DNA from 2 places in the Variovorax sp. S12S4 genome. Region 2 is predicted to be linked to the other one. Evidence: riboswitches for the same ligand, from Rfam matches in the RefSeq annotation. Region 2 holds a riboswitch; the other holds the start of a gene.
The links. A riboswitch is a leader RNA that binds a small molecule or an ion and turns the genes downstream of it on or off. The one in region 2 is predicted to bind glycine.

Region 1: linked by a shared signal. The riboswitch ahead of M0765_RS16180 (ABC transporter substrate-binding protein) and the one ahead of gcvT (glycine cleavage system aminomethyltransferase GcvT) in region 2 are both predicted to bind glycine.

Annotation. Positions count from the first base shown of each region.
Region 1 covers NZ_JALPKR020000002.1:3,276,925-3,281,130, reverse strand. The annotation lists gene M0765_RS16185 (ABC transporter permease) at 1-347, opposite strand, end outside; gene M0765_RS16180 (ABC transporter substrate-binding protein) at 372-1,955, opposite strand; glycine riboswitch at 2,147-2,276, opposite strand; gene M0765_RS16175 (hypothetical protein) at 2,441-3,226, opposite strand; gene M0765_RS16170 (NADPH-dependent FMN reductase) at 3,336-3,926, shown strand; gene M0765_RS16165 (IclR family transcriptional regulator) at 3,959-4,206, opposite strand, start outside.
Region 2 covers NZ_JALPKR020000002.1:5,602,124-5,606,329, forward strand. The annotation lists gene M0765_RS27450 (TRAP transporter large permease) at 1-770, shown strand, start outside; gene M0765_RS27455 (hypothetical protein) at 918-1,481, shown strand; glycine riboswitch at 1,504-1,594, shown strand; glycine riboswitch at 1,607-1,718, shown strand; gene gcvT (glycine cleavage system aminomethyltransferase GcvT) at 1,797-2,939, shown strand; gene gcvH (glycine cleavage system protein GcvH) at 2,991-3,362, shown strand; gene gcvP (aminomethyl-transferring glycine dehydrogenase) at 3,413-4,206, shown strand, end outside.

The DNA of each region.
Region 1 (4,206 bases), 2.3 Mb from region 2:
AGCGGCACCGCGACGAGGATGGTGACCACCAGCGTCACCGCCGCGAGAGACACCGTCGGCTCGATGCGCTGGCCGATGAGCTCCACCACCGTCTTCTTCATGAAGTAGGATTCGCCCAGGTTGCCTTGCAGCAAGCGGCCGCTCCAGCGCACGAACTGCACGGGGAGCGATTCGTTCAACCCCAGTTGCTCGCGCACCTTGGCGATGTTCTCGCTGGTGCCGCTGTCGCCCACGATGGCGGCCGCCGGATCGCCGGGCGCCAGCCGGAGCATGAGAAACACGATCAGCGCAACGATGACGAGCACCGGCACGGTCGACAGGATTCGGCGCGCAAGGAAGATCAGCATGGGGTTTCCAGAAAAGAGCGCCCGTCAGTTCTTCTTGATGTTCCAGAACACGGCAACGGGCGAGCGCACCACGCCGCTCACCGCAGCCTTGCGGTAGGCGGTGAGCGGCTTGTATTCGCCGATGGGCGCGTAGATGCCGGTGTCGTACACGCGCTGCTGGATGGCCGTGGCCAGCTCCTTGCGCCGGGGTTCGTCGGCCGTCGCGAGGAAGTCGGATTTCAGCTGCTCCAGCTTCTCGTCGGTGGCCCAGCCGAACCAGCCCTTCTCGCCGTTGCCCGTGAGCGGCGCATAGAACATCGGGTTCATGTTGTCGGCAATGCCCCAGCCGGTGATGAAGAGATTCCAGCCGCCCTTGTCGACCGGGTCTTTCTTGGCGCGGCGCGTCACCAGCGTGGGCCAGTCCATCGACTGCATGTCGACATTGAAGCCGGCCTGCTTCAGCAGCTGCGCCATCACGGGCGGAAACTTGTTGAGCAGTGCAAAGTCGGCCGGGTACATCAGCACCACGGGCTTGCCGTCGTAGCCGGCATCCTTCAGCAGGGCCTTGGCTTTCTCGAACTGCGGCTTGCCGGTGAAGTAGCCGGTCTTGTCGCTGGCGAAGATCGTGCCGCACGGGTACACCGATGCGCAGCTGTTGTAGAGCTCCTTATGCACCATCTGGGCGCGCATGAGCGCCTCCTGGTTGATGGCCATGATGGCGGCCTGCGCGATCTTCGGGTTGTCGAAGGGCGGAATGACGTGGTTCAGGTGCAGCGCGAACGAGCCCTTCGGAATCGGGTTGTCGACCGTGATGGACGTGTTGCCCTTCAGCGCCGTGTACTGCTCGGGCGGCAGCCACTCGATCATGTCGACCTCGCCGTTGGCAAGCGCATTGGCCTGCGTTTGCGCATCCTTCAGGATGATCCATTCCATGCGGTCCACATACACGTTCTTGCCGCCCGCCGTGCCCGAGGGCGCTTCGGCGCGGGGCACGTATTTGGCGTTCTTCAGGTACACGATCTTCTCGCCGGGGCGGTACTCGTCCTTCTTGAAGATGTAGGGGCCCGATCCCGTGGCGTCGTCGATCTGCTTGTCGGGCGGCGTGGCGGCCACGCGCGCCGGCATGATGAAAGGCGGATTCGACGAAGGCTTGCTCAGCGCGTCCAGCACCATGCCGAAGGTGTCCTTGAAAACCAGCTTGAATGAGTTGGCGTCGACGGCCTCGGCCTTGTCGAGCGCCGCATACATCTTCTGCCCCAGCCCGTCGCGCTGGCCCCATCGCTTGAGCGACGCCAGCACGTCTTCCGAGGTCACCGGCTTGCCGTCATGAAATTCCAGGCCCTTGCGCAGCGTGAACGTCCAGGTCTTGCCGTCGGCGCTGGTGGTGTACTTGTCGACCATCTGCGGCTTGACCTTGCCCTGCTCGTCCACACCGAACAGCGTGTCGTACACGGCATAGCCATGGTTGCGCGTAATGAACGCGGTGGTCCAGATCGGATCGAGAATCTTCAGATCGGACTGGGGCACCACCCGCAGCACCTTGCCCGCTTCTTGTGCGAACGCGCTTGCAACGCCAATAGCGAGCATGGCGCCCACGACAACGGCTTTCAGGTTTCGTTTCGACAGCATCTTCGGTTCTCCGGTTGAAAAAATCGTGAGGAAAGTCAGCGAAAAACGGGGGCGATTCGGGCAGGCGCCTGCGTGCGTGCGCAGGCCTCGGCACACCCGATGAAGAAGGGAACGATGCGCGGTGCGCTCTGGCAAAGGTCATGAAGAAGAAGGCTCCGGAAGCGCGCAAGGCCACCCCGCGCACTGCGCGAGATGCCCCTGCTGTCCTTTGGCCTGAGAGATTCACCATGCACGCTCATCGCGCATGGCTTGCCCCTTCGGCGGCCGCCCTCGGAGTCCTTTTGTTCAGGACGCCGGGCAGCGCTCTCCAGCGTTAGTCATTCATCCAGTCTGGGGACCTGAGCGTTACGGGCTGTCGCCTTCGGTAATGCACTAACTCGAAGCACCGAGCCGGCATTTCTCCTGGATGGTTTCTTCTAAGCAGAATGCGTGCCACTCGGGCGCGTGCGCACAGGGGCGCACGCGGATGGAAACGCGCACCGAAGCTACTGCGGTCCGCCGCAGAAGCTCACCCTTTCGGTGGTCTTGGCGGTGAAGTGAAGACGCGTGGTGGTGGTGCCGCTGGCGGGTGTGTTGGCGGGCCACTCGCTCTGCAGCCACGTGTATTGCCAGCTGTAGGGTCCGCGCGGCTTGTTGGGTTCTTCGTAGGCAATGCGAAGGCTGCCGTTGCTCTCGTCGTGGCAATGCTTCGAACTCTTGTATTCCTTTTCGCTGAAGCAGGCGCGGATCATCTTCGAGCAAGAAAAAGGAATGCCCTCGTGGACGGCCCGGGTGTCGTCCAGCGGCACGAAGTCGGCCTTGCTGAACGAGGCGCCGCCGCCCGAATACATCTCGGACACGGTCTGCAGCACGGCCATGGCCCATTGCCCTTCGGCCAGCGGATAGAGTGCCGGCGCAAGCGAAAGGCGCGTGTCGGACATGCCGGCTGCGGCGTCTTTCTTCATGCCGGCCACATAGGCGCTGAAGTCGTGCAGGCGCTCGATCTGCCAGGTCTTCGCGTCCTTGTCGCGCCTGATGCGCGCCATGGCCAGCGGCTCGGCCGAGAGCACTGCAAAGCTGTTTGCCGCGGCGCCGCGCAGCCGGTACAAGCCCAGCGCATGCGGGTCGCAAGGCTGCGGCAGCAATGCGCACAGGCGGGCGCGCCAGTCCGGATCGACCGACTGCGGCTTCTTGACCGCATCGAGCACCTGCGCCGAGGGAGCGGCGAACACATGGCCGGCCGATGCGGCAAGCACCATGGCGGCAGTGCAAAAAGCAGGCGGCTTGTTCATGCCGGAATGGTAGCCAGAGGATTCGAAAGATGCTGCTACCAAATGCGCCGACATGCCAATGTTGTAGCCTTCGCCCCGTGGCCGCCCGGCCTCGACAACGGAGCGACGAATGGCTGACAAGATCCTGGTGTTCTACGGTTCCTACAGGTCGGACCGCATGGGCATTCGCCTGGCCGACTACCTGGTGGCGGGCCTCGGCGCGCGAGGTGCCGAGGCCGAACTGATCGACGCGCAGGCGGTGGGCCTGCCCATGCTCGACCGCATGTACAAGGAGTACCCCAAGGGCACCGCGCCCGCCCCCATGGAAGCGCTGGCGCAGAAGATCCGCGGCGCGGACGCCTTCGTCTTCGTGACGGGCGAATACAACTGGGGCCCGCAGCCCGGCCTGAAGAACCTCACCGACCACTTCCTAGAAGAATGGTTCTGGCGGCCTGCTGCCGTTGCCAGCTATTCGGCCGGCCGGTTTTCAGGCGTGCGCTCGGGCACCGTGTGGCATTCGATCCTGTCGGAGATGGGCATGGTCGTCGTCTCGAGCACGCTCGCCGTCGGGCCGATCTCGCAAACGCTCGACGCGGACGGCAAGCCCACGGGCAGTGCGGGCGAATCTCTCCAGCGCTCATTCGGCCGCTTTGCCGACGACCTCGCGTGGTGGACCGACGCCGCGCGCGAGCAGCGGGCGCGCAAGGCGCCGCCTTACTGAGAAGCCGGGTCTGGCAAGCCGGGTCGCGCCGCTCAGCCCTTGCCCAGCGAAGGGCGGCCGAACAGGCTCGACGCGTTGCTGATCGGCCCGAGCTCGGCCGTTGCGGCCAGCAGCGCGGGCGCCAGCTCATGCATGCGCTCGCTGCCAAGGCGCGTGCGCGGCCCGGCAATGCTGATGACGCCGATCACTTCCTTGCGGCGGAACACCGGCGCCGCCATGGCGGCCATGCCGGGCGCGAAGACTTCGTCGATCATGGCGTAGCCGCGCACCCGCGCCGCAT
Region 2 (4,206 bases):
TTGCGGGCTTCGGCCCCGGCATTCTCATCAGCCTGGCGCTGATGCTGTTCGTCTGGGTGTATTGCAAGTGGAAGGGCTGGGGCAAGAACGACGGCGACGGCCGCATGTCCTTCGGCAAGGCGACCTGGCAGGCCGGCTGGGCACTGCTGATGCCGGTAATCATCCTGGGCGGCATCTACGGCGGCATCTTCACGCCCACCGAGGCTTCGGCGGTGGCGGTGTTCTATGCGCTGGTGGTCGGCATGGTGATCTACCGGGAGATCAAGCTCAAGGACCTGTACCTCATCCTGCGGAAGTCGGTGCTGTCGTCGGCGGTGATCATGTTCATCATCGCCAATGCGGGCCTGTTCGCCTTCCTGATCACGCGCGCGGGCGTGCCGGACGCCATCGGCCATTGGCTGCAGGAAGTGCTGAAGTCGCCGGCCATGTTCCTTTTGGGCGTGAACGCGGCGCTGTTCATCATCGGCATGTTCATCGAGACCAGCGCGGCCATCATCGTGCTCGCGCCCATCCTGGCACCGGTGGCGGTGCACTTCGGTGTCGACCCGGTTCATTTCGGGCTCATCATGGTGGTGAACCTCGCGCTCGGCATGATCACGCCGCCCTTCGGCGTGAACCTGTTCGCGGCGTGCACGGTGGCCCGCATCTCGCTCGACCGCATCGTGAAGTACCTCATTCCCTTCGTGCTGGTGATCCTGGCCTGCCTGATGGTGATTACCTACGTGCCTTGGATATCGCTCGCGCTGCGCGACCTGGTGTACGCCAAGTAGCAGGCGACGCAAAAACCAGAGAGAAAACGGGCAGCCTTCGCGGGCTGCCTTTTTTATGCGGCAAATGCCCCTGTAAGGCAAACGTTTCACAAAGATGTCACCAGCCCCAACGATGCTGCAGCCTTCGATTCCGAAAGCTGTGGCGCCATGTTTCCCACCAAGACCGACAAGGCACGCGACGAACTGCAAGGCGGGCAACGCACGCTCAGCCAGCGCGAGCGCGCATTGCTGCTGATGGCCGACGGCCGGCGTTCGCTGACCGACTTCAGCCCGCTGTTCGCGAGCCGCGACGAAGCCGAACAGACGCTGCGGGCGCTCATGAACCGCGGGTACCTGCACGACGCGCAGGTCGCCGAGCCCAAAGCCGCCCCACCCGTTTCGGCGGGCCCGGCACACACGCCGATTCCGGCTCCTGCGGCGGAGCCCATCCGTGTAGAGACCTCGACCGACAACTTCGACGGCAAACGTTCCCTGGCCACCACGCGCATGTTCCTGTTCGACATCTGCGAGCGCATGTTCGTGCGGCGCGATCCCAAGTTTGCGCTGCAGATGCGCGATGCGCTACGCGAAGCCCGCGACCGCGACGCCATGCTGACGATTGCCGCGCTGATGCTCAATGAAGTCGAGAAAGCCGCGGGCGCCGAGCGGGCCGAATCGCTGCGCGAGCGTATCGAAAGGTTGCTGCCGCCCGCTTCGGAAACCGTGCACTGAGGCCTTCCGCGATCCACTACACTTCGAAGGGTCAGGAGAGAGCCTCGCCACGCGAGGCCGCCGAAGGCGCAGGGGTTTCCCGAACGCTCAGGCAAAAGGACTGACAAGGCGCTGGCGCATGCCGGCGTTTCCTTGCTGGAGAGAGGCCCTTGCATCTTGGCGATGCGGCGGCCCACCGAAGGAGCAAACCCCGATCGTGGGGCGAATCTCTCAGGTAAAGCGGACAGCAGGGGTGGCCCATGGCTCGCGCCATGGAATTCGACTGCCCCTTTGGAGTGCCCCGTGGCCGCTTCCGCTTCATCATCCGACGCCCCATTGCTCAAGACGCCCCTGCACGACCTGCATGTGGAACTGGGCGCCCGCATGGTGCCTTTTGCCGGCTACTCCATGCCGGTGCAATACCCCGCCGGCCTGATGGCCGAGCACAAGCACACGCGCGACGCGGCCGGCCTGTTCGACATTTCCCACATGGGCCAGTTGCGCCTGGTGGGGCCCGACGCCGCCGCCGCATTCGAAACCCTGATGCCGGTCGACGTGATCGACCTTGCACCGGGCAAGCAGCGCTACGGGCTGCTGCTGAACGACGAAGGCGGCATCCTCGACGACCTGATGTTCTTCAACGAAGGGCACGGCTCGATCTTCGTGATCGTGAACGGCGCCTGCAAGGTGGCCGACCTCGCGCATATCCAGCAGAAAATCGGCGCGCGCTGCGACGTGCAGCCCATGCCCGACCATGCACTGCTCGCGCTGCAAGGCCCACAGGCCGCCACGGTGCTGGCCCACTTGTCGCCCGGCATCGAGCGCTTTGTGTTCATGACCGGCGGCGCGGTGAAGATCGGCGGCATTCCGGCCTTTGCCACGCGCAGCGGCTACACGGGCGAAGACGGCTTCGAGATTTCGGTCGCCGGCAAGGATGCCGACGCCCTCGCCCGCCTGCTGCTGGCGCAGCCCGAGGTCAAGCCCGTCGGCCTGGGCGCGCGCAATTCGCTACGGCTCGAAGCCGGGCTCTGCCTGTACGGCAACGACATCGACACCACCACCACGCCAGTCGAGGCCTCGCTCAACTGGGCGATCCAGAAGGTGCGCCGCACGGGCGGCGCGCGCGAAGGCGGCTTTCCGGGTGCGGCCAAGGTGCTGGCGCAACTGGCCGCCGCTACGGCCGGCGCCGCGGGCCGCACCGACCACGACACCCTGAAGCGCAAGCGCGTCGGCCTTGTGGCGCTGGAACGCGTTCCGGTACGCGACGGCACGCTCCTGCAATCTTTCGAAGGCCGGGACATCGGCATTGTGACCAGCGGCCTGCTCGGCCCGACGGCCGATCGCCCGGTTGCCATGGGCTACGTGGCCACCGCGTTTTCAGAGCCTGGCACGCGCGTGCAGGCGATCGTGCGCGGCAAGCCGGTGCCGATGGAAGTCTCGACCCTGCCTTTCGTGCCGACGCGCTACTACCGCGGCTAGGCTCTGCGCTGCCTGAATCAGATCATTTTTTTCCACGAGGAGTTTTTCACCATGAGCATCAAGTACACCAAGGACCACGAATGGGTCTCGGCCGAAGGCGACGCTGCTACAGTCGGCATTACCGTTCACGCACAGGATGCGCTGGGCGACGTGGTCTTTGTCGATCTGCCCGAAGTGGGCAAGACCTTTGCGCAAGGTGAAGTGGCCGGTGTCGTCGAATCGGTCAAGGCCGCGGCCGATGTGTTCATGCCCGTGTCGGGCGAGATCACCGAAGTGAACGAAGCGCTCCGCGCCGATCCCTCGCTCGCCAACACCGACCCGCTGGCCGCCGGCTGGTTCTTCAAGGTCAAGCTCAGCGAACCGTCGCAACTCGACGCGCTGCTCGACGCCGCCAGCTACGACAAGTTCGCCGCCGAATCCTGATCCGCCGGGTTCTTCAGCCGCCCTTCCTCATTCCCCGAGCCTTTACCGCCATGCCGATTCCCGCCCAGCCTTCCCTGCAACAACTAGAGAACGCCGAAGAATTTCTCGCCCGCCACATCGGCATCGATGCGGAAGACGAGGCGCGCATGCTGCCGGTGATCGGCTCGGAAACGCGGGCGGAGCTCATCGACGGCATCGTGCCCGCGGCCATTCGACGCGCCAAGCCGATGCGGCTGCCCGCGCCGGTGGCCGAGGCGGACGCGCTGGCCGAACTGAAGGCCATTGCGGCGAAGAACAAGGTGTTCAAGAGCTTCATCGGCCAGGGCTACTACGGCACGCACACACCGGGTGTGATCTTGCGCAACGTGCTCGAGAACCCCGCCTGGTACACCGCCTACACGCCCTACCAGGCCGAGATTTCGCAGGGCCGCATGGAAGCCCTGCTCAACTTCCAGACCATGGTGTGCGACCTGACGGGCATGGCCATCGCCAACGCCTCGATGCTCGACGAAGCCACAGCCGCCGCCGAGGCGATGACGCTCGCCAAGCGCAGCGTGAAGAGCAAGAGCAACGTGTTCCTGGTGTCGGGCGACTGCCACCCGCAGACCATCGAGGTCATCAAGACGCGCGCCGCGCCGCTGGGCATCGAGGTGAAAGTGAGCACCGTGTCGGAGACGCTGCCGCACTTGATGGCGAGCTGCGAATTCTTCGGCGTGCTCGCGCAGTACCCTGCCACCACCGGCCACGTGCATGACCTGCGCCCGCTCGCGGGCCATGCGCACCAGTGCGACGCCGCCTTCTGCGTGGCCGCCGACCTGCTCGCGCTCACCCTGCTCGCGCCGCC